3 regions of the Streptomyces sp. NBC_00554 genome follow, and region 2 is predicted to be linked to each of the others. Evidence: riboswitches for the same ligand, from Rfam matches in the RefSeq annotation. Region 2 holds a riboswitch; each other region holds the start of a gene.
What was found. A riboswitch is a leader RNA that binds a small molecule or an ion and turns the genes downstream of it on or off. The one in region 2 is predicted to bind cyclic di-AMP.
Positions count from the first base shown of each region.

Region 1: it holds a riboswitch for cyclic di-AMP, as region 2 does, so the genes downstream of both, OG266_RS06325 (peptidoglycan DD-metalloendopeptidase family protein) here and OG266_RS11030 (M23 family metallopeptidase) in region 2, are expected to answer to the same signal.
Region 3: it holds a riboswitch for cyclic di-AMP, as region 2 does, so the genes downstream of both, OG266_RS18085 (LysM peptidoglycan-binding domain-containing protein) here and OG266_RS11030 (M23 family metallopeptidase) in region 2, are expected to answer to the same signal.

Region 1 is NZ_CP107799.1:1,393,057-1,403,194, reverse strand. Features, by position in the region: gene dxs (1-deoxy-D-xylulose-5-phosphate synthase) at 1-1,321, shown strand, start outside; gene OG266_RS06350 (aspartate aminotransferase family protein) at 1,318-2,718, shown strand; gene OG266_RS06345 (helix-turn-helix domain-containing protein) at 2,854-3,498, shown strand; gene OG266_RS06340 (DUF6126 family protein) at 3,531-3,647, shown strand; gene OG266_RS06335 (tyrosine-protein phosphatase) at 3,679-4,476, opposite strand; gene OG266_RS06330 (alpha-galactosidase) at 4,681-6,750, shown strand; cyclic di-AMP (ydaO/yuaA leader) riboswitch at 7,051-7,207, shown strand; gene OG266_RS06325 (peptidoglycan DD-metalloendopeptidase family protein) at 7,212-8,135, shown strand; gene OG266_RS06320 (DUF6250 domain-containing protein) at 8,347-9,066, shown strand; gene OG266_RS06315 (SGNH/GDSL hydrolase family protein) at 9,211-9,996, shown strand; gene OG266_RS06310 (TetR/AcrR family transcriptional regulator) at 10,100-10,138, opposite strand, start outside.
Region 2 is NZ_CP107799.1:2,526,156-2,536,293, reverse strand. Features, by position in the region: gene OG266_RS11040 (M16 family metallopeptidase) at 28-1,371, shown strand; gene OG266_RS11035 (M16 family metallopeptidase) at 1,368-2,756, shown strand; cyclic di-AMP (ydaO/yuaA leader) riboswitch at 2,970-3,130, shown strand; gene OG266_RS11030 (M23 family metallopeptidase) at 3,143-3,907, shown strand; gene OG266_RS11025 (GntR family transcriptional regulator) at 4,120-4,815, shown strand; gene OG266_RS11020 (HPr family phosphocarrier protein) at 5,025-5,306, opposite strand; gene OG266_RS11015 (GNAT family N-acetyltransferase) at 5,513-8,590, shown strand; gene OG266_RS11010 (DUF5998 family protein) at 8,655-9,242, shown strand; gene OG266_RS11005 (alkaline phosphatase family protein) at 9,242-10,138, shown strand, end outside.
Region 3 is NZ_CP107799.1:4,181,878-4,192,015, reverse strand. Features, by position in the region: gene OG266_RS18110 (sensor histidine kinase) at 69-1,286, shown strand; gene OG266_RS18105 (response regulator) at 1,298-1,972, opposite strand; gene OG266_RS18100 (VWA-like domain-containing protein) at 2,160-3,491, opposite strand; gene OG266_RS18095 (AAA family ATPase) at 3,488-4,747, opposite strand; gene OG266_RS18090 (hypothetical protein) at 4,844-6,304, opposite strand; gene OG266_RS18085 (LysM peptidoglycan-binding domain-containing protein) at 6,490-7,245, opposite strand; cyclic di-AMP (ydaO/yuaA leader) riboswitch at 7,250-7,400, opposite strand; gene OG266_RS18080 (CocE/NonD family hydrolase) at 7,753-9,750, opposite strand; gene OG266_RS18075 (peptide MFS transporter) at 9,769-10,138, opposite strand, start outside.

The DNA of each region.
Region 1 (10,138 bases), 1.1 Mb from region 2:
GCGTACGACGGACAGTTACGAGCAGATCCTCGCCTGGGGCAAGGACGTACTCCTGCGCACACCGGTCATCGGGAACACCGTCTACGAGTCGCTGCACGGCGCGAAGAAGGGGTTCAAGGACGCCTTCGCCCCGCAGGGCATGTTCGAGGATCTGGGGCTCAAGTACGTCGGGCCGATCGACGGGCACGACGTGGGGGTGGTGGAGTCCGCGCTGCGACGGGCGAAACGGTTCCACGGGCCGGTTCTTATCCACTGCCTGACGGAGAAGGGGCGCGGCTACGAGCCCGCGCTCGCGCACGAGGAGGACCACTTCCACACGGTCGGTGTGATGGACCCGCTCACCTGCGAGCCCCTCGCGCCCTCCAACGGGCCTTCCTGGACGTCGGTGTTCGGTGACGAGATCGTCAGGATCGGGGAGGAGCGGGAGGACGTCGTGGCGATCACGGCGGCCATGCTGCATCCGGTGGGGCTCGCCAAGTTCGCCGAGAAGTTCCCCGACCGGGTGTGGGACGTCGGCATCGCCGAGCAGCACGCCACGGTGTCGGCGGCGGGCCTTGCCACCGGCGGGCTGCATCCCGTGGTCGCCGTCTACGCGACCTTCCTCAACCGGGCCTTCGATCAGCTCCTGATGGATGTGGCCCTGCACCGGTGCGGCGTGACCTTCGTGCTGGACAGGGCCGGAGTGACGGGCGTGGACGGCGCCTCGCACAACGGCATGTGGGACATGTCGATCCTCCAGGTCGTGCCGGGGCTCAGGATCGCCGCGCCGCGCGACGCCGACCAGCTGCGGGCGCAGCTGCGGGAGGCGGTCGCCGTCGACGACGCGCCGACGATGATCCGCTTCCCGAAGGAGTCGGTGGGGCCGGCGATTCCGGCGGTCGACCATGTGGGCGGGATGGACGTCCTGCACAGGGGGGAGCGGCCCTCGGTGCTCCTGGTGGCCATCGGAGTCATGGCACCGGTCTGCCTCCAGGCCGCCGAACTGCTCGAAGCCCGCGGAATCGGGTGCACCGTCGTCGACCCGCGCTGGGTCAAGCCGGTCGATCCCTCGCTGCCGGGGCTCGCCGCCGAGCACCGCCTGGTGGCCGTCGTCGAGGACAACAGCCGGGCGGCCGGGGTCGGCTCGGCGATCGCGCTGGCGCTGGGGGACGCCGAAGTCGACGTACCCGTACGGCGGTTCGGCATTCCGGAGCAGTTCCTCGCGCACGCCAAACGTGGTGAGGTGCTGGCCGACATAGGTCTCACGCCCGTGGAGATCGCCGGTCGGATCAGCGCCGGTCTGGCAGTCAAGGACGAGCTGTCCAAGGAGAAAAAGGAATGACCACGCCTTCCGGGAAGCAGGAGTTCGACCTCGGCGCGCTGCTCGCCGAACGCGGGGCCGAGCGCTACGAGCTGCACACCAAGTACCTGAACCACCAGCTCCCGCGCATGCTGCACACCATCGGCTTCGACAAGGTGTACGAGCGAGCCGAGGGCGCGCACTTCTGGGACGCGGACGGGGAGGACTACCTGGACATGCTCGCCGGGTTCGGGGTGATGGGCCTTGGCCGACATCACCCCGTGGTCCGCAAGGCGCTGCACGACGTCCTCGACGCCTCGCTCGCCGACCTCACCCGCTTCGACTGCCAGCCGCTGCCCGGACTCCTCGCGGAACGGCTGCTCGTCCACAGCCCGCACCTGGACCGGGTGTTCTTCGGCAACAGCGGTACGGAGGCCGTCGAGACCGCGCTGAAATTCGCCCGGTACGCGACCGGGAAACCGCGGATCCTGTACTGCTCGCACGCCTTCCACGGGCTGACCACCGGGTCGCTGTCCGTGAACGGCGAGGACGGTTTCCGGGACGGCTTCGCACCGCTGCTGCCCGACACGGCCGTCCCGCTCGGTGATCTCGACGCCCTGGCAGGGGAGTTGAAGAAGGGCGACGTCGCCGCCCTCATCGTCGAACCCATCCAGGGCAAGGGGGTGCACGAGACACCGCCCGGATATCTGCGCGCCGCACAGGAGTTGCTGCACAAGCACAAGGCGCTGCTCATCGTCGACGAGGTGCAGACGGGTCTTGGGCGGACCGGGGACTTCTACGCCTATCAGCACGAGGAGGGTGTGGAGCCGGACCTGGTGTGCGTGGCCAAGGCGCTGTCCGGCGGTTACGTGCCGGTCGGTGCCACGCTGGGCAAGGACTGGATCTTCAAGAAGGTCTACTCGTCCATCGACCGGGTCCTCGTGCACTCGGCGAGCTTCGGGTCGAACGCGCAGGCCATGGCGGCGGGGCTGGCCGTGCTCTCGGTCATGGAGAACGAGCAGATCGTGGCCAACGCCCGGGCCACGGGTGAGCAGTTGAAGTCCCGGCTCGCGGCGCTCGTGGACAAGTACGAGCTGCTGAGCGACGTACGCGGCCGGGGACTGATGATCGGCATCGAGTTCGGGCGGCCCAAGTCCCTGAAGCTGCGCAGCCGCTGGACGATGCTGCAGGCCGCGCGCAAGGGTCTGTTCGCGCAGATGGTGGTCGTACCGCTGCTGCAACGGCACCGCATCCTCACCCAGGTCTCCGGCGATCACCTGGAGGTGATCAAACTGATCCCGCCGTTGGTCGTCGACGAGCGGGACGTGGACCGCTTCGTGGAGGCCTTCACGGCCGTGATGGACGACGCGCACGGCGGCGGCGGACTGATGTGGGACTTCGGGAAGACGCTGGTGAAGCAGGCGGTGGCGAACCGCTGAGAGAGCGGGCGGTGCCGGACCGCTGGCAGAGCAGGCGATGGCGGACCGGAAAGAGCGGGCGATGGCGAACCGTCGGGTTTTTGCCTCTGAGGTAAGAAATTTGCCCCAGAGGTAAGGCTCGGGCTCAATGGAGGCATGAGCACCGCCGAGGGTTCGAACCCTTCCCCGCAGAGGGCCGCCGACGACCTCCATGTCGTCGCACCCCAGCTGCGTGAGCTGCGCCGCCGTGCCTCACTGACCCTGGAGGCCGCGGCCCGCGCCGCCGGGCTCTCGCCCGCCCACCTCTCGCGCCTGGAGACCGGGCAGCGCCAGCCCTCACTGCCGATGCTGCTCGCACTCGCTCGTATCTACGGTACGACCGTCTCGGAGCTGCTCGGCGAGACGGTCGCGGAGCGGGACGCCGTGGTGCGTGCCGCCGACATGGAGCCGACAGCGGCGGGCGGCTGGACCTACTGGCAGGCCGGCGCCTCCGGGCGCGGGATGCAGGCCCTGCGGGTGCATGTCCCGTACGGCTCGCAGGGCGACATCGTGCGGGTCCACCCCGGCGAGGAGTGGCTCCATGTCCTGAGGGGGCGGCTGCGGCTGCGCCTCGGTGACACCGCGCAGGTGCTCGCGCCGGGGGACAGCGCGCACTTCGACTCGCTCACCCCGCACCGCATCGCCGCCGCCGACCGGGACGGCGCCGAGCTCCTCTTCGTACACACCCTGCTGCAGAGCCCCACCGCCGCGCTGTGCCTCGGCCCGGCGACGGGGCACCCCACCCTGGGAGAGACACCATGACCGAACCGACGGAATCCGGCCCCCGCCGCGACATGGACGACAGGCTCCCCCGCGCTCTGTGGGTGCGGCTGATCATCTACGTGGCCGTCGGCCACCTCTTCGCGGCCTTCGTGTACCTGCTGTTCACGCTGGGCGCGCAGAACCAGTAGGGGCCGCTCGGAGGGGACCAGGAGGCCTTCGTCAGTCGACGAGCCGCTCGCGCAGCCGGTCCCGCAGCTCCGGGGTGCCCCCCAGCGCCTGCTCCAGATAGGCGTCGACTCCGCCCCAGGTCTCCTCGATCGTCTCGAAGGCCGCCGTCAGGTATTCGGCGCGCGCGTCGAACAGCGGGCTGAGCAGTTCCATGACCTCAGGGGAGTACGCCGAGGCGGAGGCGCTGCTGCGGTGGACCTTGTAGCGCCGGTGCGCGGCGTTCGATTCCAGGTAGTCGGCCACGATGGCCTCACGCTCGACGCCGACGGCGAGGAGCGTGATGGCTATGGAGAGGCCCGCGCGGTCCTTGCCCGCTGCGCAGTGCATCAGGGCGGGCACGCTGTCCTCGGCGAGGGAGTGCAGCACCTGGGAATGCTCCGCGGTGCGCTGCTTCACGATGGCGCGGTAGGAGTTGATCATTCGGTTCGCCCCCTTGCCGTCCGCGAGGAGAGCGCGCAGCTGGTCGAGATCGCCGTCGCGGACCATCTTCCAGAACTCGGCGCCGTCGGCCGGGTCGGTCAGCGGAAGATTCACGTTCCGCACGCCCGGCAGCTCGACGTCCGGGCCCTCCAGCTTCTGGTCCGAGGCATTGCGGAAGTCGAAGATCGTGTGCAGGCCGAGGGAGGCGAGGAACGCGGCGTCCTCATCGGTGGCGTGCGCGAGGTGGCCGCTGCGGAACAGCACCCCGTACCGCACCCGTCGGCCGTCCACGGTGGGCAGACCGCCCACATCGCGGAAGTTGCGCACTGCGGCCAGTTCGGGCTCGGTCGACGGGATCTGCTGCGTCACGGGAACTCCTCCCAATAAACCGTCGGCGCTGCTCGGCGTCGCCCGCCGACGGACGTTGCGCTATCGACGATACGACATGGGTACCTGGGGCAATGAGTTGTCCACAGGCGCCGTCTTCGCAGGTGCGGAGGCGTTGCCTCCAGGGCACGGAGCGCGTGATGATGTTGGTACCTGATCGCACCTGTTCGTATCTGTGGGGGATTGATGACGGAGATCGGCGCGGACGGTCGTACCTGGCTTCTTTCGGGGCCGACGAGCAGCTATGCACTGCGGCTCACCGAACTCGACGAGCTACTGCATCTCCACTGGGGCCCGCGCATCACGCTCGCCGACGCCGAGGCGCTGGCCGCCCTGCCGGCACCCCAGTACTGGCCGTTCGAGTCGCCGCTCGACGGGCGTGAGGAGTACCCGGTCGAGGGCGGCCCCCGCTTCACCCGCCCCGCCCTGTCCGTGCGGACGGACGAGCGGCGCGGGACCGAGTGGCGCTTCGAGGAGTACGAGGCGGACGGGGACGAGCTGCGGCTGCGCTTCTCCGACTCCGGGCTCGCCATCACCCTCCACTACCGGATGCGCGGCGATGTCGTCGAGCGCCGGGTGAGCCTCGTCAACGCCGGGCCCGCCCTGGAGCTGCTGCGCGCCGACTCCGCGACCTGGACACTGCCCGAGCGTGACGGCTGGCGGCTGTCCCAGCTGCACGGGCGGTGGGCGGCCGAGTCCCGGCTCGTACGATCGCACCTCACCTACGGCGAGAAGGTCATCGGCAGCCGACGCGGGCACACCGGGCACCAGCACCTGCCGTGGGTCGCGCTCGACAGCGAGGCGACCGAGGAGAGCGGCGAGGTGTACGGGTGCGCGCTCGGCTGGTCGGGCTCGTGGCGGATCTCCGTGGCCCAACTCCCCGACGCGCGCGTGCAGATCACCGGCGGCGCCGGGTACGACGACTCGGGTCTGCTGCGCCTGGAGCCGGGGGAGTCGTTCACCACGCCCGTCTTCGCGGGGCTCTGGAGCGACGGCGGCTTCGGCGGGGCGAGCCGCGCCTGGCACGCGTACCAGCGCATGTACGTCATCCCGGACGTGGACCAGGACCGGCCCGTGCTCTACAACTCCTGGGAGGCCACCGACTTCGGCATCTCGGAGGACCAGCAGCGCAAGCTCGCGCGGCGGGCCGCGGCCATGGGTGTCGAGCTGTTCGTGGTCGACGACGGCTGGTTCGGGGCGCGCACCAGCGACCGCGCGGGGCTCGGCGACTGGACGCCCAACCCGGACCGCTTCCCGGCCGGCCTGAAGCCGCTCGCCGAGGACGTACACGCGCTGGGTATGCGGTTCGGCATCTGGGTCGAGCCGGAAATGGTCAATCCGGACAGCGAGCTGTACCGCGCGCACCCCGACTGGGTGCAGTTCCAGCAGGGGCGAACCAGGACGGAGTACCGCAATCAGCTCGTACTGAATCTCGCGCGCCCGGACGTCCAGGAGTACCTGTGGGAGCAGCTCGACGGACTGCTCTCCAGCGCCCCCATCGACTACGTGAAGTGGGACTTCAATCGCTGTTTCACGGATGCGGGTTGGCCGGGCGAGCGCTATCCGCAGAAGCTGTGGGTGGCGCACGTGGAGGCCCTGTACGGCCTTCTGGACCGGCTGCGGGCCGCGCACCCCGGTGTCGCGTTCGAGTCCTGCTCGGGCGGTGGCGGCCGTATCGACCTGGGTGTCATGGCCCGTACGGACCAGGTGTGGACCTCCGACAACACCGACCCGCTCGACCGGCTCGCCATCCAGGACGGCTTCAGCCAGATCCACCCGGCCCGGATCATGGCCGCCTGGGTCACGGACAGCCCGAACACGCAGCTCAACGGGCGGGTCAGCTCGCTGCGCTTCCGGTTCGTGAGCGCGATGGCCGGGGTACTCGGCGTCGGCGGCGACCTGAGTGAGTGGAGTGAGCAGGAGCTCGCCGAAGCGCGGGACTGGGTGGAGCTGTACAAGGAGATCCGGCCCGTCGTGCAGCGCGGTGACCTCTACCGGCTGCGGCCCCCGGAGGGTGGGCTGAGCGCGGTGCAGTACGTCCATGGCGACGAGGTCGTCGTCCTCGCCTGGCTCCAGGCCCAGCGTCACGGTGAGCCGGTCGCGCGGCTCCGGCTACGCGGACTCGACCCGACACAAGCGTACGAGTGCCGCGAAACGGGCGAAATGCACAGAGGTGCGGTACTGCTGCATCACGGGGTGAGGGCGGGGCTGCGCGGGGATCTCGATGCGACGGTTATCCGCCTGCGTCGCATGTGACTGTTCTGTCCGAATTAGCTGCTTCATTACAACTGGCCCTGGAATAAGGTGCCGTGGGTCGACGTGCGTGAGCAGCGTCATATTCGTGACGATGTGTTGCGACACCTTTTTGTCAACCTGCCCGAATTCCCGGGCTATTTGAGAGGCCGGAAAGGTCATCAGTCCACAGAGGGTGACGGGAATTCCGGCATGGATCAAGGGGGTGACGTCCACAGAAAGCCCACATGGTTGTCGACGCGCTCTCATTTCGCTTACGTTCGCCATCAATCCGGACGGACGCCCAATCCTGCCGCCGCCCGGAATCCGCACTCACCCGTATGTGGCAGGAGCGGGGGACCCACAGGTAAGACGCCTGTTCCGGTCTCCGGAACGGCTAGGGGTATAGCCGCGCAGCCGCGTGGCCGGGCATCTCCAGCCCGCACCCGACAGCTCACCTCGCAGGCGCCGGAGAGGAATTCGTCATGCCCGCGAAGGGTAAGCACCGCCGTCCCAAGTCCCAGCGTTTCACGCGCTCGATCGCCGTTGCCGGAACGGGTGGCGCCGCGCTCGCGCTGCCACTGATGGGGGCCACCGGTGCCCATGCAGCGACTCCGACGGCCACGGTTTCCTCGACTCAGGAAAAGGCCGCAACGGCTCAGGAAAAGGCCGCCACCTCTGCTCCGGCCGCCGCCAAGAAGACCGCGACGAAGACCTACGCGGTAAAGGCGGGCGACTCTCTTTCGAAGATCGCCACCGACCAGAGTGTCAGCGGCGGCTGGAAGAAGCTGTACTCGGACAACCGCAAGGCTGTCGGCGAGGACCCGGCTCTCATCCATCCCGGCCTGAAGCTGACGATCGGCAAGAAGGCCGCGTCGAGCGGCACCACTGAGTCGTCCGCCAAGTCGAAGTCGTCCACCCAGTCGTCCAAGTCTTCCGAGTCGTCCACCAAGACGGCCGCCGAGACCACGACCCCGGCGACCGACACGGCGAGCAGCTCCGGCTACACCCTGCCGGTCGAGGGCGCCACCGTCGGCACCGCCTACAAGACCGCCGGCAGCATGTGGTCCAGCGGCTACCACACCGGCGTGGACTTCGTGGTCCCGACCGGCACCACCATCAAGTCCATCGCCGCGGGCACCGTCGTCTCGGCGGGCTGGGGCGGCGCGTACGGCAACCAGGTCGTCATCCAGCACGCCGACGGCCAGTACTCGCAGTACGCCCACATGTCCTCCCTCTCCGTCTCGGCGGGCCAGACCGTGACCGAGGGGCAGCAGATCGGCCTCTCCGGCGCGACCGGCAATGTCACCGGACCGCACCTGCACTTCGAGATCCGCACGACGCCGGACTATGGCTCGGACGTGGACCCGGTCGCGTACCTGCGCGCGCACGGTGTCACCGTCGGCTGACGCCTCTCCCTCACCTCCGAAGGCCGGACCCCACGATCCCCGGGGTCCGGCCTTCGGTGTTTCGTGGCCGACGGACCGCGTTCCTTCGGATTCATGAGCGGCACATTGCGGTCTTGTGGACAGCCCGGACGAGGTGTCGACAGACGTGCCGCGGTGGCCGCACAGTGATCTCCGTAAGCGCTTTCTAATCGCCTCGGAGGTCCGCTTTCCCGTGACGACCACTCGTAGAACCTTCGGAGCCCTGGCCGCCGGTGCCGCTCTCGCGGCGCTCGTCCCGGCCACCGCCGCGAGCGCCTCGCCGCGCTACCGCCGGGGCGAGCTCCTGGCCCACGACAGCTTCCGGCACGGACTCGGTCAATGGGCCGCCGAACTGGAGAACGGCGGCACGGTCATGGCCTCGCGCGGTGTCCTGGACATCGACGTGCCGGACGGCGCGACGGTCTGGTTCAGACGGAAGCTCGAAGGGCCGTACGTCATCGAGTACACCGCGACGCCGGTCTCCGCGGGCGGTGTCAACGACCGGGTGTCCGACCTGAACAACTTCTGGAACGCCGTCGACGTCCGCTCCCCGGAGGACCTCTTCGCCACGCCTCGGGGCGGCGCGCTCGCGGAGTACGACTACTTGAAGGCGTACTACGTCGGATACGGCGCCAACACGAACACGACGACGAGGCTGCGCCGTTACGTCGGCGAGGCCGGCGTGCGTCCACTGATCAGCGACTACACGGAGCCGCTGCTCACGGCGAACGAACCGAACCGGGTGCGGATCGTGTCGGACGGCTCCACCGTCCAGTGGTGTAACAACGGGCGGCTGGTCTTCGACTACAGCGACCCGGAGCCGTACACGAGTGGGCACTTCGCGTTCCGCACCACCTGGAGTCACTTCAGGATCACGGACTTCCAGGTGTGGCGGCTGTTCAACCGCCCCTGACAGGCCCTTATTCCGAGCTTGACCCAGACTTTATGAGTGGCTTATCTCACCACACGTCAACCCCTTCCTACGGTCGCGTAGCTCACACCCGAAGGTGAATCATGGGCCGATGTGGCAGACGATTCGAAGAGTGTCAACAGATCAGTGATCGGGTCGTACGTGGCGGTGGGGGACAGCTTCACCGAGGGCGTCGGCGACCCCGGGCCTGACGGGGCCTTTGTCGGCTGGGCCGACCGGTTCGCGGTACTTCTCGCGGACCGGCAGCCCGAAGGCGACTTCAACTACACCAATCTCGCCGTGCGCGGCAAACTGCTCGACCAGATCGTCGAGGACCAGCTCTCCAGGGCGAAGGAACTCGCGCCGGACCTGGTCTCCTTCTGCGCGGGCGGCAACGACATCATCCGGCCCGGCGTCGACCCCGACGAGGTCGCGGAGCGTTTCGAGCGCGCGGTCGCCGATCTCACCTCACATGTCGGCACCGTCATGGTGACGACCGGATTCGACACCCGTGGCGTGCCCGTGCTGAAGCACATGCGCGGCAAGATCGCCACGTACAACGGGCATATACGGGCCGTCGCCGACCGGTATGGCTGCCATGTCCTCGACCTGTGGTCCCTGAAGACGATTCAGGACCGCCGCGCCTGGGACGGCGACCGTCTGCACCTGTCACCCGAGGGCCACACCCGCGTCGCGCTCCGGGCCGGCCAGGTCCTCGGCCTCGAAGTGCCGGCCGACCCGGACCAGCCGTGGCCGCCCCTTCCGCCGCGCGGCACGCTCGAGGCCAGGCGCGACAACATCCACTGGGCGCGCGAGTACCTGGTCCCGTGGATCGGGCGGCGCCTGCGCGGCGAGTCCTCCGGGGATCATGTGGCGGCCAAGGGGACGCTCTCGCCGGACGAGATCAAGACGTGGATCGACGCGGTGGCCTGAACCGGGGCGCGATGCCGGGCTCGACGGCTGAGTGAGGGGTGGTTGGTGGTGCCGGGACCCGGCACCACCAACCACCCCTCGACGTTCCGGAGAGGCGCGTGCCTCAGCGCACCGCCGCCGTCAACGCCTCGCGGTCGAGGCC
Region 2 (10,138 bases):
TAGTTTTCCGCGATCGAAGGGACGTACATGCCCATGGGTCACACGGCCACAGCTGAGGCAGGCTCCGGCGGGCTGACAGCGACCGAGCACCGCCTGGCCAACGGCCTGCGCGTGGTGCTCTCCGAGGACCACCTGACCCCGGTCGCCGCGGTGTGCCTCTGGTACGACGTCGGCTCGCGCCACGAGGTCAAGGGGCGTACAGGACTTGCCCACCTCTTCGAGCACCTGATGTTCCAGGGCTCGGGACAGGTGAAGGGCAACGGCCACTTCGAGCTGGTGCAGGGAGCCGGTGGTTCGCTGAACGGCACCACCAGCTTCGAGCGCACCAACTACTTCGAGACCATGCCCACCCACCAGCTGGAGCTCGCCCTCTGGCTGGAGGCGGACCGCATGGGCTCGCTGCTCGCCGCGCTCGACGATGAGTCCATGGAGAACCAGCGGGACGTCGTCAAGAACGAGCGGCGGCAGCGCTACGACAACGTGCCCTACGGGACCGCGTTCGAGAAGCTGACCGCCCTTGCGTACCCGGAGGGCCACCCGTACCACCACACCCCGATCGGGTCGATGGCAGACCTGGACGCGGCCACCCTGGAGGACGCCCGCGCGTTCTTCCGCACGTACTACGCGCCCAACAACGCGGTGCTCTCGGTCGTCGGGGACATCGACCCCGAGCAGACGCTCGCCTGGATCGAGAAGTACTTCGGCTCCATCGCCGGGCACGACGGCAAGCCCGCCCCGCGCGACGGCGCCCTGCCCGACACCATGGGCGAGGAGCTGCGCGAGGTCGTCGAGGAAGAGGTCCCCTCGCGCGCGCTGATGGCCGCCTACCGGCTCCCGGAGGACGGCACGCGCGCGGGTGACGCCGCCGACCTGGCGCTGACCGTCCTCGGTGGCGGCGAGTCCTCCCGGCTCTACAACCGGCTCGTACGCCGCGACCGCACCGCCGTCGCGGCCGGGTTCGGCCTGCTGCGGCTCGCCGGAGCGCCCTCCCTGGGATGGCTTGACGTGAAGACCTCCGGCGATGTCGAGGTCCCCGTCATCGAGGCCGCCGTGGACGAGGAGCTCGCCCGGTTCGCCGAGGAGGGCCCCACGGCCGAGGAGATGGAGCGCGCCCAGGCCCAGTTGGAGCGCGAGTGGCTGGACAGGCTCGGTACGGTCGCGGGCCGCGCCGACGAACTGTGCCGGTACGCCGTCCTGTTCGGCGACCCGCAGCTCGCCCTGACCGCCGTACAGCGCGTCCTCGACATCACCGCCGAGGAGGTCCAGGAGGTCGCCAAGTCCCGCCTGCGCCCCGACAACCGCGCGGTTCTCGTCTACGAACCGATCGCCACTGAAGACGCCGAAGACACCGACGAGGAGGCGGCGAAGTGACCGAGCTCGCCACCATGGAGTTCCACCCCCAGCCGCAGGCCGGCGAGGCCAGGCCGTGGGCGTTCCCCGCACCCGACCGTGGCACCCTCGGCAACGGCCTGACCGTGCTGCGCTGCCACCGCCCCGGCCAGCAGGTCGTCGCCGTGGAGGTGCTGCTCGCCGCGCCGCTGGAGGCCGAGCCCGCGGGCCTCGACGGCATCGCCACGATCATGGCGAGGGCCTTCTCCGAGGGCACCGACAAGCTCTCCGCCGAGGAGTTCGCGGCCGAGCTGGAGCGCTGCGGGGCCACGCTCGACTCGTACGCCGACCACCCCGGCGTACGCCTGTCGCTCGAAGTCCCCGTCTCGCGCCTCCCGAAGGCGCTCGATCTGCTCGCCGACGCCCTGAGGGCACCGGCGTTCGCGGACAGCGAGGTCGAGCGGCTGGTGCGCAACCGGCTGGACGAGATCCCGCACGAGACCGCCAACCCGGCACGCCGCGCCGCGAAGGAGCTCTCCAAGGAGCTGTTCCCGGCCACCTCGCGCATGTCCCGTCCGCGCCAGGGCACCGAGGAGACGGTCGAGGCGATCGACTCGGGAGCCGTACGCGCCTTCTACGAGAAGCACGTACGCCCCGCCACGGCCACCACCGTGATCGTCGGCGACCTCACCGGGGTCGACGTCGACGCGCTGCTCGCCGACACGCTCGGCGCCTGGACCGGCTCGTCCGCCGAGCCGCGCCCCGTGCCGCCGGTGACCGCCGACGACACCGGCCGTGTCGTCATCGTGGACCGCCCCGGCGCCGTCCAGACGCAGCTGCTCATCGGCCGTGTCGGCGCCGACCGGCACGACCGCGTCTGGCCCGCCCAGGTGCTCGGCACGTACTGCCTCGGCGGCACCCTCACCTCGCGTCTGGACCGCGTCCTGCGCGAGGAGAAGGGTTACACCTACGGTGTGCGGGCGTTCGGCCAGGTGCTGCGCTCGGCCCCGGACGGCACCGGTATCGCGATGCTCGCCATCAGCGGCTCCGTGGACACCCCGAACACCGGCCCGGCACTCGACGACCTCTGGAAGGTGCTGCGCACCCTCGCCGCGGAGGGCCTGACGGACGCCGAGCGCGACATCGCCGTACAGAACCTGGTGGGTGTGGCGCCCCTCAAGTTCGAGACGGCGGCGGCCGTCGCGGGCACGCTGGCCGACCAGGTCGAGCAGCACCTGCCCGACGACTACCAGGCGACGCTGTATCAGCAGCTCGCCGCCACCGGCACCGTGGAGGCCACCGCGGCCGCCGTGAGCGCCTTCCCGGTGGACCGCCTGGTGACCGTCCTGGTGGGCGACGCCGCGACGATCGAGGAGCCCGTCAAGGCGCTCGGAATCGGTGAAGTGAGCGTCGTTCCGGCGGAGTAGGGCCGAGTAGGACAGAGCGGAACAGCACGCTCCCATGGGGGCCCAGGAGACCACGGAGTCTCCTGGGCCCCCATTTGTCCGTATTGATAGAGAGGTTGCCTGTCTGCCCTGTGGCATGCGCTACAAAAGCCGTGATCCGTTTGTCGATTGAAAGATGTCCCGTTTAGCGTCGGTCCGGCTGTTCGTCAGGCAGTGCGCCGCGCCCGCGGCACCGGACAGCCATCGCTTAGTCCCCGTACGGCGTGAGCCAGGGGAGCCGGGGACCCACACGTAGTCCCTGGGGTGAATCGGACGCCCTCTCCGGAGGTGGTCCGTAGGAGACCTTCCTGCTCCGAACCCGTCAGCTAACCCGGTAGGCGAGAAGGAAGGAAAGGATCAGCCCCTACATGGCGTTCACCTGTGGCACAGGCAAGCACCGTCGCCCGAGCCGCGTGCAGCGCACGACCAAGAACGCCATCGGCGTCGCGGCGCTCACCACCACCGGCGTCCTCGGCTCCCTGGCCTCCCCGGCGCTCGCCGCGGACAACTCGGTCGAGCAGACCGGTCTGACCCAGGCCATCGAGATCGGTGACTCGATCGCCGACCAGATCGACGCGCAGGCCGCGGCCCAGCAGCACGCCGCCGACGAGGCAGCCGCGAAGAAGAAGGCCGACGCGGCCGCGAAGAAGAAGGCCGAGGAGAAGGCCAAGGAGGAGCGCGAGGCCAAGGAGCGCGCCGCCCGCGAGGCCGAGCGCAAGCGCCTCAACACCTTCGTCTCACCGGTCACCGGCTCGTACGTCTCCACCGGCTACAAGACCGGCGGCAGCCTCTGGTCCTCCGGCAGCCACACCGGCATCGACTTCCATGCCGCGTCCGGCACCTCGGTCCACGCGGTCGGCTCCGGCACCGTCGTCGAGGCCGGCTGGGGCGGCGCCTACGGCAACAACATCGTCATCAAGATGAACGACGGCACGTACACGCAGTACGGCCACCTGTCGTCCATCGGCGTCTCCGTGGGCCAGACGGTCACCCCGGGCCGGCAGATAGGCCTCTCCGGGTCCACCGGCAACACCACCGGGCCGCACCTCCACTTCGAGGCCCGGACGACCGCCGAGTACGGCTCGGACATCGACCCCGTCGCGTACCTCCGCTCGCACGGTGTGAACGTCTGACGCCGCCCGGCATGAACGACTGATCACTCGCTTACGTACCTGTACAAGGCCCCGGCTCGCACGAGCCGGGGCCTTGTGGTTTCGAACCGCTTCCTGTCCAAAAAATATCCATGGATTCCGGTCCGCCATCGGAAATTCCGAGTCTCTGCAATAGAGTCACTGAACAAGCGTCAATCGACGGCGTTTCACGGGGATTAAAGCGGAGGTCCGGTATGCGTGTTCCTGCGCACTCGGTATGCACAGCGATCCGCGACGACATCGTCGCGGGTGTCTACGAGCGCGGCAGCCGGCTCACCGAGGAACTGCTCGCGCGCCGCTACGGCGTCTCGCGCGTCCCCGTGCGTGAGGCCCTGCGCACGCTGGAAGCCGAGGGCTTCGTCGTCACCCGGCGGCACGCGGGCGCGTGTGTCGCGGAGCCGACCGAGCAGGAGGCCGGGGACCTGCTCGAGATGCGCATGCTCCTTGAGCCGCTGGGCGCCGCGCGGGCCGCACAGCGCCGCACCGAAGCCCACCTCAAGGTGCTCCGAGGCCTGGTCAGGCTGGGTCAGGAGCGGGCCAGGAGGGGCAACAGCGAGGATCTGCGCTCGCTGGGCGGCTGGTTCCACGAGACCCTCGCGCAGGCCTCCGGAAGCACCGCGCTGACCTCCACGCTCGCCCAGCTGCGGCACAAGATCGCCTGGATGTACGCGGTCGAGGCACCGGCCAACCCCGCGGAATCCTGGGCCGAGCACGGCGGGATCGTGGACGCCGTGGCGCGCGGCGACAGTGAGCGGGCCCGGGCGATCACGGCCCTGCACACCGAACGCGCGACGGCCGCGCACCGGCTTCGCTTTCCCGGCGCGGGAGATCGCCCGGACCGTGTGAGGACTTCGCAACATCCCGTAAACATGACGGGCCTGCGGCATTAACAAGAGCGCCGTATACAAAGAGGAGTAATTCGCGGGAGATTATTTATGCTGCCCGCACAATGGAATTGCGAAGGGCCCGCCCGATAATTCGGACGGGCCCTGCGTGGCATTTTTTGGAGCGTCGAACACCCCAACCATCAATTGAGAAACCCCAACGGCGCGCAACCACCACCGCGAGAGCGGCGCCGGTTAAGGCGCAAAGAGGTGTCTCAGACGGTCTCGGGAAGCTCCTCGAGCCCCTCGGCGACCAGCTTCGCCAGACGGTCGAGGGCGACGTCCGCGCCCTCGGCCTCGGACGCGAGGACGATCTCCTCGCCGCCCTGGGCACCCAGGCCGAGGACCGCGAGCATGGAGGCCGCGTTGACGGGGTTGCCGTCAGCCTTGGCGATCGTCACGGGGACGCCGGAGGCCGTGGCCGCCCGGACGAAGATGGAGGCGGGGCGGGCGTGGAGGCCCTCGGCCCAGCCGACGTTGACGCGGCGCTCAGCCATGTGATGCTGCCCTTCAGATGTCTCAGGTTGTCTAGACCAGTGTCCCATATCGTGAAGCGTGTCCGGAGCGGGCCCATTCGGTGACAAACCGTCTGTTGCCGTCTGGGGCCGTCCCGAACCCCGTCGTCGGATCCCGGCCTGGATCCGACTTCGGTCCCCCAAGACTGCCTCGCGCCGTTGTCGTACGCGAGCCGTACTGTGGGCGCATGCAGAACTCGTCGGACCGGCACGAGTACCCCTCCCACTGGGAGGCGGACGTGGTGCTGCGCGACGGCGGCACGGCACGCGTCAGGCCCATCACCGTCGATGACGCCGAGCGTCTGGTCAGCTTCTACCAGCAGGTCTCCGACGAGTCGAAGTACTACCGCTTCTTCGCGCCGTATCCGCGCCTGTCCGCGAAGGACGTCCACCGCTTCACGCACCACGACTTTGTGGACCGGGTGGGACTCGCGGCCACGGTGGGCGGCGAGTTCATCGCCACCGTACGCTACGACCGCATCAACGCCGACGGCCTGCCCGCCTCCGCGCCCGCCGACGAGGCCGAGGTCGCCTTCCTCGTCCAGGACGCCCACCAGGGGCGCGGCGTCGCCTCCGCCCTCCTCGAACACATCGCGGCCGTGGCCCGCGAGCGGGACATCCGCCGGTTCGCCGCCGAGGTACTGCCGGCCAACAATAAGATGATCAAGGTGTTCACGGACGCCGGGTACCAGCAGAAGCGGCACTTCGAGGACGGCGTCGTACGCCTGGAGTTCGACCTCGAACCCACCGACAAGTCGCTCGCCGTGCAGCGCGCGCGGGAGCAGCGCGCCGAGGCCCGGTCCGTGCACCGGCTGCTCGCCCCCGGCTCGGTCGCCGTCATCGGCGCCGGCCGCACGCCCGGTGGCGTGGGCCGCAGCGTCCTCACGAACCTCCGCGACGCCGGCTTCACGGGGCGGCTGTACGCCGTGAACAGAGCGGTCCAGGAGAGCGAGCTCGACGGAGTCCCCGCGTACCGCTCCATCGGTGACATCGGCGAGCCCGTCGACCTCGCGGTCGTCGCCGTGCCCGCGCAGTACGTCCCCGAGGTCGTCGCGGAGTGCGGTGAGCACGGCGTGCAGGGGCTCGTGGTCGTGTCGGCGGGGTACGCCGAGAGCGGCGCCGAAGGGCGGGAACGCCAGCGCGAACTGGTGCGCCAAGCCCGTACGTACGGCATGCGCATCATCGGCCCCAATGCCTTCGGGGTCATCAACACATCCCCCGAGGTGCGGCTCAACGCCTCGCTCGCGCCGGAGATGCCGCGGCCCGGACGGATAGGCCTGTTCGCCCAGTCGGGTGCGATCGGGATCGCCCTGCTCTCCCGGCTGCACCGGCGCGGCGGCGGCGTCACCGGCACCACCGGTGTGTCGACCTTCGTCTCCTCCGGGAACCGGGCGGACGTGTCCGGCAACGACGTACTCCAGTACTGGTACGACGATCCGGACACCGACGTCGCCCTGATGTACCTCGAATCCATCGGCAACCCGCGCAAGTTCACCCGGCTCGCCCGGCGGACCGCCGCGGTGAAACCGCTGGTCGTGGTGCAGGGAACCCGGCACTCTGCCGCCCCCCAGGGGCATGCGGTACGGGCCACGCGGTTGCCGCACACCACCGTGTCCGCGTTGCTGCGGCAGGCCGGGGTGATCCGGGTGGACACGATCACCGAGCTCGTCGATGCGGGGCTTCTGCTGGCACGCCAGCCGCTTCCTCACGGGCCCCGGGTGGGGATCCTCGGGAACTCGGAGTCGCTGGGGCTGCTCACCTACGACGCGTGTCTCGCCGAAGGGCTTCGTCCGTTGCCGCCGTTGGATCTGACGACGGGGGCGTCGGCGGAGGACTTCCGGGGTGCGCTGTCCGAAGCCCTTGCCGATGACGGGTGCGATGCCGTCGTGGTGACCGCCATCCCGGCGGTGGGGGAGACCGGTGCGCGGGACGCGGCCCTGGCCGAAGCCCTCCTCGCGGCGTCCGCCTCGGCTCCGGCCAAGCCTGTGCTTGTCGTGCACGTCGAGCTCGGCGGTCTCGCCGAAGCGTTGTCGGCGGCTGCCAGCACCGCACCACCTGCCGCTGCCACGGCACCCGGAGCGGAGGGCGGTGCCCACCCGTTCCGCCCTGCGGAACGCCTGCCCACCGCGGGAGCGGAGCGGCTGCCGGCCGCCGGAGCGGACCCCTCGCAGGCGGCGGGAGCGCAGCACCTGCAGGCAGAGCACGCGCCCGCCGCCGGAGCGAGCCGCTCGCACGCTGCGGAACCGCAACGCCCGCAGACCGCGCACGCGCCCGCCGCGGGAGCGGACCGACCGCTCGCCACGGAAGCCAAGAAGTCACCCACTGCCCGAGCGGACCGCCCGCCAGGCGCAGAAGCCGCGCCGCCGCCCACCGCCAAAACACCCCCACCCGACTCCCGCCTCATCCCCGCCTACCCCGCCGCCGAACGTGCGGTCCGGGCCCTCGCCGAAGCCGTGAGGTACGGCCAGTGGCGGCGGGATGCCGCCGAGCCCGGGCGGGTGCCGGAGTACGAGGACATCGATGAGAAGGGTGCCGCCGGGCAGATCGACGCCCTCCTTGCGCAGGAAGAGGGCGGGGAGGGGCTGACCCTCGGCACCGAGGAGACCCGGGAACTGCTCGGGCGGTACGGCATCGACGTACACACTGCTTTGCCCGCCCCGACATCGGACGACGCGGCGCGGGCCGCCCGCGAGCTCGGCTACCCGGTGGCCCTGAAGACCACCGCCCCGCACCTGCGGCACCGCGCGGACCTTGGCGGCGTACGGCTCGATCTGGCGGACGAGCAGCAACTGCGGCGGGCGTACGCGGAGTTGACCGAGCTGTTTGGGAAGCCGGCCGAGCTGCGGCCGGTCGTGCAGGCCATGGCGCCGCGCGGGGTCGACACGGTCGTACGGGCCGTCATCGACCCGGCGGCCGGAGCGGTCCTCTCGTTCGGGCTGGCCGGGGCCGCCTCGGAGCTGCTCGGGGACACCGCGCACCGGCTGATTCCGGTCACCGACCGGGATGCGGGCTCGCTGGTCAGGTCGATCCGGACGGCGCCACTCCTCTTCGGCTGGCGCGGCTCCGACCCGGTCGACACGGCGGCCCTCGAAGAGCTGATGCTGCGCCTCTCGCGGCTGGTCGACGATCACCCGGAGGTCGTCGCGGTCGCCCTGGAGCCCGTGGTCGTCGCCACGCACGGCCTGAGCGCGCTCGGCGCCACCGTGCGGCTGCACCGAGCCCCCGTCCGCGACGACCTCGGCCCGCGGACGCTCCCCGCCTACTGATCTCCGTCAGGCGGACCTCCCGAGCGGTGCCTCGCAGTCAGTGGGCGCCCGTAAGATGGACATCATGGCCAAGACCAGTACGACGACCCAGGGGCTGCGAGCGGCGATCGAGCGCAGCGGCTACTACCCGGCCCTCGTGGCCGAGGCGGTGGAGGCCGCGATCGGCGGCGACACCATCCGGTCGTACCTGGTTCATCAGGAGACGACGTTCGACGCGAACGAGGTGCGTCGGCACGTCACGGTGCTCGTCCTCACGGGCAACCGTTTCATCGTGAGCCACACCGACGAGCAGGCCGAGGACACCACCTCCCCGACGCCGTACGCCACCACGTCGACGGAGTCCGTGAAGCTCGGCCGGATCTCGTCGGTCGTCGTCAGCAGGGTCGTCGCCAACCCCGAGTCGTACGCACCGGGCACGCTGCCCCGCGAGGTCGTCCTCACCATCGGCTGGGGCGCGGTCTCCCGCATCGACCTGGAGCCCGCCGCCTGCGGTGACCCCAACTGCGAGGCGGACCACGGCTACACGGGCAACTCGACGGCGGACGACCTGAGCCTGCGCGTCAGCGAGGCCGGGGACGGCCCGGAGACGGTGCGCCAGGCCCTCGCCTTCGCGCAGGCCCTCTCCGAGGCGACCGCGGACATCGCGCGCTGATGGTCCTGCCCGCCTGGGACCACCCGGAACCCCTTGCCCTCGACACCGCGCCCGTCCCCGAGTACGGCGCCGGCTCGCTCGCCGATCTGCTCCCCACGCTCGCCGCGGGCATGTCCGTGCCCGGCATGACCGCCGCCATACCCGAGCTGACCGAGGCCGACCGGAACTGCGTCTTCCTGATCGACGGCCTCGGCTGGGAGCAGCTGAAGGCGCACCCCGACGAGGCCCCCTTCATGACGTCGCTCCTGGCGTCCTCGCGAGGAGGCACCGGCCGCCCGATCACCGCGGGCTACCCGGCCACCACCGCGACCTCGCTCGCATCGGTCGGCACCGGTCTGCCGCCCGGCGCGCACGGCCTGCCCGGCTACACCGCGCGCAACCCGAGGACCGGCGAGCTGATGAACCAGCTGCGCTGGAATCCGTGGACGGACCCGCGCAAGTGGCAGCCGTACCCCACTATCTTCCAGCTGGCCGACGCGGCGGGCGTACACACCGCCCAGGTCTCCTCGCCCGCCTTCCAGAACACCCCACTGACGAAGATCGCGCTCAGTGGCGGAACGTTCCACGGCCGGCTGACCGGCGAGGAGCGCATGGACGTCGCGGCCGCGCAACTCGCCGCGGGCGACCGCTCCTTGGTCTACACGTACTACGCCGAGGTGGACGGCAAGGGCCACCGCTTCGGCGTCGACTCCGACCCCTGGCGCGGCCAGCTGATGTACGTCGACCGCCTGGTCCAGCGCCTCGCGGAGCAACTGCCGCCGCGCACGGCCCTGTATGTCACCGCCGACCACGGCATGATCGACATCCCCTTCGACGAGCAGCACCGCATCGACTTCGACGAGGACTGGGAGCTGCGCGCCGGAGTCGCCCTCCTCGGCGGCGAGGGCCGCGCCCGG
Region 3 (10,138 bases), 1.7 Mb from region 2:
CCACGCTCACCGGCCTGTCGGTCATTCGGCCGACACCGATCCAGGCCTGCGCTCCTACGCTGATCCGCGTGGACTGGAAACTCCCGCTCAACCCGGCAGGCGGCAGGCTCATCAAGATCAGCAGCCTGATCGCCTTCACGCTCACCTGGTTCGCGGACTTCGCACTGCTCGGCCGGGGCCCCGATCCGTTCGGATCACCCACGACATGGTTGCCCGTGATCGTCACCGGTCCGCTGATCGGGCTGCTCGCACTCGGCGTGCCGCGCTCGGCGGACCTGGCCAAGCGCGTCATCGGCGCCGTGACGATCTCCCTCGCGGTGACCGTCTGGAGCCTGATCGAACCCCCCACCCTGCATTGGTGGGGAGCGCTGGAGACCTGCGGGCTGCTCTTCCTCACCGTTCACACCACGGCGCACGCCTGGCGGCCCGGTCGCGCGACCGCCTACACCCTCGCGCTGGTCGTCGCGATCCTCGCACTGCCGCTGCGCAGTGGATCATGGGGCGCTTTCCTCGCCGGCGGCTACGTCCTGACCATCGCCCTGGCGATCTGCATCGTCATCGGCTGTGCCATCCGCGCCCTGGAGGTCCGCCGGGAACGCGCCGTGCACGACGTACGCCAGGCGGAACGCCTTGCCCTCGCCCGGGACCTGCACGACCTGATCGCCCACCACATGACCGGCATCATCGTCCAGGCCAACGCCGCGCTGACCATCCAGGCCACCGCTCCCGACAAAGTGGATCCCATCCTGCGCACCATCGCCCGGTCCGGCACGGAAACCCTGGAGTCGATGCGCCGTCTCGTACACGTCCTGCGGGAGGACAAGCACCCCGCCCTGCGTCCCGGCGACCTGCTGACCGAACTGGCCGACCTCGTCTCCGCCCACTCCGCCGCCGGCGGCGACACACCCGCCCGGCTCGAAGTCACGGCAGCCGCCCGAACCACCCTCTTCAGCCCCGAGATCGAGCTCACCGTGCAGCGGCTGGTCCAGGAAGCCCTCACCAACATCCGCCGCCATGCCCCCGGCGCCCGCTCCACCGTCCACCTGGACGCGGACCGCGCGTGGCTGCATGTGACGGTCACCAACACCGCGCCCCCTCACAAGGCCGCGACGCCCGCCGGCGGGCGCGGCGGCTTCGGCCTGCTGGGCCTGCGCGAACGCGTCGAAGCGCTCGATGGAACGGTCCGTGCCGGCGCACTCCCGCACGGAGGCTGGGAGGTCCACGCTGCCGTCCCGCTGGCAGCACCCGCCGCCAATGCCTTCCAGGACGACCAGCCCAAGCGTTGACGGGCGTGGCGTCAGCGGTCCGTGTGCACCGCGCCGTGCTCCCACGCCCACGCCGCGACTTCCACCCGGTTACGGGCCTTCAACTTGGCCTGGATCCGGGCCAGATACGTCTTCACCGTCGACAACGACAGGAATAGCTCGTCGCAGATCTCCTGATTCGTACGTCCCACAGCCACCAGACGCACGATGTCCAGCTCGCGCTCACTGAGCCCGGCAGCCCCCGAGTCACCCGACGTCGAGCCCCGCTCGGTCTCCTCCAGCCGACGCAGCAGGCGGACCGTCACCGCCGGTGACACCAAGGCATCCCCACGGGCCGCCGCCTGCACCGCCTCCACGAGCAGCCCCGGAGAGGCGTCCTTCAGCAGGAATCCGCACGCCCCGTTCCGCAGTCCGGTCCGTACGTAGTCGTCCTGGTCGAACGTGGTGATCAACACGACGTTCATCGGATCGGCCACGCCCGGCCCGGCCAGCTGCCGCACCACGTCCAGACCGTCCAACCGCGGCATACGGATGTCGGTCAGCACCACATCCGGGCGCAGCCGGCGTGCCAGATCGATGCACTCGACACCGTCGGCCGCTTCCCCGACCACGGTGATGCCTGGCTGCGCCCCCAGAATCAGGCTGAATCCGGTCCGCACCAACTGCTGGTCGTCGGCGATCACCACATCGATCTGTGTATCGGCCACTACTTGTTCCTACCACAGTGCGTGTCGGTCGGCCGGGGGCATCTGGCTGCAGGCCTTCCGGTTCCTCGGGGTGAGACACCGGTCGCCATGGTCACCACGATTGCGCCGGGCGAGACCCGTCGCGTCGGCCGTACGTACCGGTTCCACGCGAACCTGTCGGTCATTCGGCCGACACCGCCGCCGGAGATCAGTGAGCCGACCCGATGTCCACCACTCGTGCCCACTCGGGCGGCGACTCCGGTACGTAGTCGGGATCGTCCTCGTCCCAAGACGGGGCCATGTGCTGCCGGGGGAACAGGCCCACCACCGTCCGGCACGGTGGTCGGGTGGCAGGCCAGGGTGTCTGGCCGTCGGTCAGGGCCACGATGACATCCGGCCGGGATCCGGCTCGTAGCGCCTTGGCGAAGCCCGTGCGCAGATCCGTACCCCCGCCGCCCACCAGCGGGATCCCCTCGGCACGGCACAGCGGGTGTGCGATCCGGGCCGCCGCGTCGCACGGCACCACGGTGATCAGGTCGCGACGGCCGCCCAGGGCACGGGAGATCGCGGCAACTTCCAGGAGCGCGCTGCCCAGTTCGGCGTCACTGACCGAACCGGATGTGTCGATGACCACGGAGACCCGGGGCGGTCTGCGTCGGAGGCTCGGCAGGATCGCGCCGGGCACCCCGGCCGAGCGCCGCGACGGCCGGCCGTACGTGTAGTCCTCGCCCGCTCCGGAGCCGGAGGCCGCCGAGCGGACCGCCGCTCCGAGCAACTCCCGCCACGGCTGCGGCGGGTGGAACACCTCCTCCGCCCATCGTCGCCATCCCTGCGGGGAGTGACCCTGGCGGGCCTTGATGCCCTGCGCCACCCGGAACCGGACCGCGTCCCGTTCCTGCGCGCTGAGGCCGTGCGCACCGTCCGGTCCCAGCTCCCACTCCCGGTCGAGTCCGTCGGCGCCGCTGCCGCAGTCCAGCCAGGCCGCGTGCTGTGCGTACAGGCTGAGCCGTATGTGGCCCAGATAGGTCTCCATGAGCTGGCCGTCGGGCAGCCCCAAGGTCCCCGGTACGACGGCGTCCTCGGGCTGGATCAGCCCGTCGCCGAACGCGTCGTCGTTGATCTCGCAGTCGGCGGCGATGTTCATCCGGAGTCGTTCCCCGGGGCCGGTCAGCTCGTGTTCCCGGGCGTATCGGTCGCTGCGCCCGTGGTGGTCGCGGAGCAGGTGGGAGACCTCGTGGACCCATACCGCGGCCAGTTCCTCCACCGGGGTCCGGTCCACGAAGGCCGGCGAGACGTAGCACCGCCAGTGCCGGTCGACGGCCATCGTCGGCACCCGGCGCGACTCCACGGTGTGCAGGGCGAACAGGGCTGTCGCCAAGTAGGGCCGGGCGCGGGCGGCGTGCAGTCGGGCGGCGAAGAGCTTGTCGAGGTCGAGGTCGAGGCCGACGTCGTGGCTGGGGCTGGGGCCGGGGCTCAGCGTCCCCGATGCGTCCGGGTCCGGGTCCGGGTCCGGGGCCAGGCCCGGGTTCGAGGTCGTCATCGTCCGGCCTTCGCGGTGACCGCGGCACGGGTGGCGGCCTGTGTCGCCGCGTGGTCCGCGCGCCGGGACAGGGACACCGCTCCGGCGAGCTGCTCGATCGTTGCCGGAACGTCCCAGTCCTCCTGGCGCAGTGTGGCGAGCGTGGTCGCGGGGACGACCACCAGGTCCGGGGCTCCGGTCTCCACCGCCCGGACCAGGAGCGCCCACGCCGCGTCCCACCGGGACTTCTCCGGACGCTTGCGGACCGCCGCCACCACACCGTCGAGCACTGCTTGGCGCAGGTCTCCCCTCTCGGGCAGGGCGGCACCCGTCGGGTCGGCGAGAAGCGATTCGGGGTCCGGGAGGTCCATCCGGTCCAGGCTTGCCAGCAGTTCCAGGCCCGGACCGTCCCCGACCGTGCCTCTGACCAGCATGGAAAGCACCTCCCGGGAGGAGCCGGCCGCGGTCGCGAAGGCGATCAGGCACAGGGTCATCTCCCAGCTCCGGGGTGAGGGCCAGGGGCCGCCCCGGCGGGTTTCGTTGCTGGGCAGTTGGTGTACGAGTTTGGGCCGGCCGGTGAGGAGTCCGCACACCGCGCGGCGGGCGAAGTCCACGGCCTCCGGCAACCTCTCCGGGGCGAGCAGCGGCAGTGTCGCCCGGGGCCAGGTCCCGCCGAGGCCGCGTACGACGACGTCGTGGTCGTGGGTCCACTGGAGATGGACGAACCGGTTGGCCAGCGGCGGGCTCAGTTCCCAGCCGTCGGCAGCCGAGGATCGCGGATTGGCGGCGGCCACGATCCGTACGCCGGGCGGCAGTTGAAGTGAGCCGATGCGCCGCTCGAGCACGAGGCGGAGCAGGGCGGCTTGAACGGCCGGCGGCGCGGTGGACAGCTCGTCCAGGAAGAGCAGCCCCCGACCGGCCCGTACCAGGCGAACTGCCCAGTCCGGCGGGGCCATTGGGACGCCCTGTTCCGCGGGATCGTCTCCGATGATGGGCAGCCCCGAGAAGTCGGACGGTTCGTGGACGCTGGCGATCACCGTGGTCAGCGGAAGATCGAGGGCCGCGGCGAGCTGTGTCAGGGCAGCGGTCTTGCCGATCCCCGGCTCACCCCACAGGAGTACCGGCAGGTCGGCGGCCACGGCCAGTGTCAGGGCCTCCAGTTGGACGTCGGGGCGCGGTTCGGTGGTGGCGTTGCGCAGCAGGGTCAGCAGGTCGCCGGCTACGTCGAGTTGGGAGGTGGGAGTGGTGGCTGCGGCGGACGGGGTGCAAGTGGGCATGTTTGATCACCTTTGGGTTCGTGGTGGGTACGGGGACGAAGGCCCCTCCGGGAGCGGGGGACGAAGGTCCCTCCGGGGTCGCGAGGTCTCCCCGCGTCAGCGCAAGGTCGCCCGGCGCGGGCGCGGGCGCGAGCGCCCGCGTTCACGGGGACGGTGACAAGCCGGGTGGCAGCTGATGCCGTCGGGCCCGGGTCCCGGCGCGGGTCCGATCAGGCCCGCCCTGAACAACCCGTACGTGATCCGCCGTGCCGCGGCCGCCTCCAGCTCGTCCCGCAGGGCGCCGCCGCGCAGCACCGCGTCGGGGCCGAGCAGGCCTTCGACGACGGCCAGCGCGCCGGCGGTGTCGCCGTGGACCAGGCGTTCGCGGACGCCGGCGAGACAGTCCGGACGCCGGTGTGCCTCGTCGATGGCCTGCAGACAGGGGAGCGGAGTGCCGGTGAGCGCGACCAGCAGTTCCTCCCGGCGGACCTCGGCGGGGTCGTGGTCCAGCGCCGCCAGTACCCCGTCGACCAGGCCGATCCGGTGCTCGGCCCCACGGCACTCCACGAGTCGCGGTTGGCCCGCGGCCCGGTCCGGAACGGGGGAGGAGCGGGTCGGCGAGCGACCCGTCATCAGTGCCGAGGCGACCAGTGGATGCAGCCGGTCGACCTCGAGCGAACCGGTGCGGATCAGCTCCAGGTCGGGCAGCACCCAGGTCGCCGCGTCGGGCAGTACCGGCAGTGCGGAGGCGCTGCCGTCCGTGGGCGCCGCGGCGATCCGCATGACGGGTGGCGCGAGGCCGTCCCTGTCCGCGGTCAGCTTCAGGGCCAGCCGATGCCGGGCCCCGATCCGCACGGCGACGGTACCGGTGCCGTCCGTACGCCCTTCGGCGTGCAGCAGGATCCCCGCCTCGGCCGCCCATCGGTCGACAGCACACCGGCGTTCCTGCGGCACCATCCCCAGCGGATCCGGATCCGGATCCGGGTCGGCGGAGGGGGCGCGCGGCCGATCGGCCCCGGACCGGACCCTCAGCTCGTCGGCCCTGCGCGCGTCCCACAGGTGCCGGTGCAGGTCGAGCCGGTACCGCCGGTTGGGATGAGGATGAGGGTGAGGATGCGGATGCCGGTATGAGCCGGACTCGAAGCCGGGGCCGCCCCACAGCGCGAGGCTGATCCGCTGGCCGGCGTCCGCCCAGGCGGGCGGAGTCCGGACCACGAGGTACACCGGGTGCGCGCCCTCACGCCCCGCGGCCACGTACTCGTACCGTGCCAGGGCGATGGTCAGCCCCGGGCGCAGCAGCCCGTCAGGAGCGACCCTCGGCAGGTGCCAGCGCAACAGGTCGGGAGCCAGATGGCGGAGATCGGCCCGGATCCGGGCCGCGAGGTCGTGGCCATGCGTGCGCGCCACGGAACGCAGATTGAAATCGACGTCGATACCTGCGGCGGCACACGCCCCCGCCCAGTCCCCGGCGGAGCGGCGGGCGGTCGCAGTCTCGATCATGGAGGGCGGCACGGCGAACTCGCGCACGCGCAGCCAGAAGGAAAGGCGGGAATCCCCATTCGCGGTCCGAGTGAGCATCAGCACTCACCTTGCGCGGATGGGACCCCCAATCTGCCTACGGATTGAGTCATCATCGCTGCGAGCATAACGCTCCCGACCGCGATCCGGCAGGTGCATTTTTGTGGCGCATGGAGAGGCGCATGGATCTGCCGGTTCCATGCGCCAGCTGTCCGCCGGCGGTCGTACGGAGATGAACTGCCTGCTCAGTAGGCCCCGTTGACGTTGTCGATCGAACCGTACTTCGCCGCGGCGTAGTTGCAGGCCGCCGTGATGTTCGCGACCGGGTCGTAGGGGTCCATCGAGGTGCCGGCCACGTGGTAGGCGGCGAAGGTCGGGTCGATGACCTGGAGGAGGCCCTTGGAGGGGGTGCCGGCGGCGGCGTTGGAGTCCCAGTTGTTGATGGCCAGGGGGTTCCCCGCGGACTCGCGAATGATGTTGCGGTGGATGCCGTCGTAGGTGCCGGGGATTCCGGCCTTGGCCATGACGTCCAGGGACTCCTTGATCCAGCCGTCGAGGTCGTCCGTGTAGGTCGTGGTGGTGGCGGGGGCCGCCGCGGATTCCGTGGTGGAGCCGGTCGACTTCGTGGACGTTTGGGCAGTTTTCGTGCCAACCGTCAGGGTGGTGCCCGGACGCAGCGCCGCCGGGTCGCTGCCGATGACCGCGGCGTTGGCCTTGTAGAGCGTCTGCCAGCTGCCGTCCTTGGTGTGTTCCCGCGCGATCTTGGACAAGGTGTCGCCCGCGGCGACCTTGTACGTGACGAGCTTGACGTCGGGCACGGCGGCGGGAGCGGACTTCGCCGCCGCGGTCACCTGGGCGGGCACGGACGCCTGGGTGGCGGCGTGGGCGCCGGTCGCGCTCACCAGGGGGAGTGCGAGCGCGGCTCCGCCCGTTCCCGCCGCGACCATGCCGCGGGTGAGGTGGTTGGTCCTGGGGCGGCGGTGCTTGCCTCGTGCGGGCATGACGAATTCCTCTCCGGCGCCTGCGAGGTGAGCTGTCGGGTTCGGGCGGGAGCTGCCCGGCCGCGTGGTGGGTGCGGCTTCACCCCTAGCCGTTCCGGTGTCCGGATCGGCGGCTTACCTGGGTCCCCCGCTCCTGCCGTGAGCGCGTGGGTGGGTGGGTTTCCGGGCGGCGGCAGGATTCGGCGTTCCGCCTGGATCGACGCGAACGTATGCGAGAGCACATGTCGGGAACAAGGCCCGATTTCGCGGCGTAGATCGCTTTTGCCTCGGTGGATTGCAGCGAGAATCGCCCGATTCCACCGGAATGTGAAACTCAACTTGCCTTTCGCGAATGGGCAATTGTGAACCGGGGTCAGATGTCGATCTTGTCCGGACGTGACCCATTTCACGCGACCAAGCATGAACAAAGCGGCGACGCGGGCAATCTAGGTGCAATACGGGCAATCGCTGGACGCTCGAAGGCACGATGACCGGCGGCCGCCTAGGGCCTGTCCGGCGGATCAGGCCCTAGCCCGCAGTCCGCGGAATTCGCCGCTCCCACGTCCGGTGGAACACCACTTCGTCCCCGTCCTTGCAGATCAGCTCGTTCAAGGTGATGAAGTCATCGGCATCGCAGGTGATTTCGGAGGTTGTGGAGACCCGCGCATCCCAAGGCAAATCCGGCCGATGCAGCCGGATCGACCAGGTCGACCGCGTCCGGGCCGACAGCGGATCCGACTCATTGATCGTGTACGTCTCCACCGCGTCCTCCGTGAATTCGAGGCCGTCGGGATAGACGCGGGTGCCGCCGTAGCGGGGGTCGACTTCGAGGCGCCACTCGCCCTTGGCGACGTCGCGTACGACGAGGCGTTCGGGGCGTGGTTCGTCGAGGGTCGCCGGTACGACGACGCCCAGGGGTTCGGACTCCTCCGGCTCCTCGAAGGTGATCGGGGACGACGACTGCCTTGCCCGTACGGGGAGTTCGAGGGCGCTGCCCGCCGGGTCCAGGGTGAAGCCCGCCTCCGAGCCGGGCTGGGGCCAGATCCACGGCCAGTACGCGGAGGAGACCGCGAGGCGGATGCGGTGACCGGACGGGAAGGCGTGGCCGATGCCGTTCAGGTCGAAAAGCACGTCCTCCGTAGAGCCCGGTTTCCAGGGAACCGCCTGGTCACGGCCATGGCGTGCTGACAGGTTCAGGACGCCACGGGTGACGAGTGTGGAGGAGCCGTCGGGGGCCACGTCGCAGACCCGGGCGATCACCTGGCCGCGCTCGGCCCAGGACGTCAGCCGCAACCGCACCTTCGGGCGGCCCAACACCCAGGTCTCCTGCGGGACTTCGAACTCGAAGCAGGCCGAACGCCCGTCCTCCTCCCGCTGGTCCGGCGGCAGGTCCGCGTCGTTCCCGAAGGGGAAGAAGCGGCCCGCGTCCACGCCCGTGTGCTGCGGGGAGCGCACCAGTACCGGCGCGCCCTGGAGGCCGTACGAGACCGGTGTCACGGAGGGGGACGGCCAGGCCTCGTCGCCCACCCACCGGCCCGGCAACACGTCGTACACCGTTGCCGGGCGGTGCGAGTCCATGACGTACGAGCGGAGGAGCGGTTCCGACATCACGCCCGTGTCCCCGTCGCGCAGCCAGTGGTCCCACCAGCGCAGCGTCTCCTGGAGGAAGCCGATCGCCGGTCCCGGCGGCAGGCCCCGGTCCGGGTACTGGTGGGACCAGGGGCCGATCAGGCCTCGTACGCGATCCGGTGGCAGGTTCTCGACCAGGCGCAACACCGTGTCCCGGTACGGGTCGTGCCAGCCGCCCACCGCGAGGACGGCGGCCTGGATCGCGCCGTAGTCCTCGCAGACGCTGCCGTGGCGCCAGTACGCGTCCCGCGTCTGGTGCTCGAGCCAGGTGTGGATGAAGGGGTCCACCGCCTCCAGCCGCTTCACCCACATGTCGTGCCACATCACCTCGCCCACGTGCACCGGGTCCGGCGGGCGGGCGACGAAGGCGAGCATGGTGGCGGCCCAGGCGTGCATGTCGACGGCGAGGACGGAACCTCCCATGTAGTGCACGTCGCTGTCGTAGCGGTCGTCCGCCGAGCAGACCGTGACGATCGCCTTGAGCGGTTCGGGCGCGAGGGCCGCGATCTGGAGCGAGTTGAAGCCGCCCCAGGAGATGCCGAACATGCCGACCCTGCCCGAGCACCAGGGCTGGGACGCCAGCCAGTTGACCACCTCAACCCCGTCGGCCAGCTCCACCGCCGAGTACTCGTCCGTCGGCATGCCCTCCGAGTTGCCGTGGCCGCGGACGTCCACGCGGACGGAGGCGTAGCCGTGACCGGCGTACCAGGGATGGCGTTGCCAGTCGCGCGGCGCGGTCCAGTCCGTGAGCCGGTACGGGAGGTACTCGAGGAGCGCAGGTACGGGCTCGTCGGTCAGCGGGCGCCAGATGCGGGCGTACAGGCGGGTGCCGTCCGGGAGCGGGATGAGGACGTCCTCGTGAGCCGTCTCGTAGGGGAAGGACGTACGGATGCGCATGATGGGATCCCAGTGGCTTCAGTGGACGGGGTGCATCGTGCGGCGCAGCCACGGCGCGAGTGCCATCACGGCGAGGCCCGCGGCCACCGCGATCGCGCCGTTGACGCCGAAGTAGGCCGGCTTGGAGACGTCGTCGTAGAGCTTCACGGTCTGGGCCTGGATGCCGTTGGCGAGCGCGAGGGACAGGAACCAGAGGGACATCGTCTGGCTGGTGAAGGCGGCCGGGGCGAGCTTCGTGGTGGCCGACATGCCGGAGGTCTCCAGGAGGATGTCGCCGAGGCCGAGCAGGAAGTAGGAGCCGACGATCCACCACGCGGACATCAGATAGTCGTCGCTGCTGTGGCCGCTGGTCGGCAGCACCATCAGGAGGAACGACAGACCGCCGAGC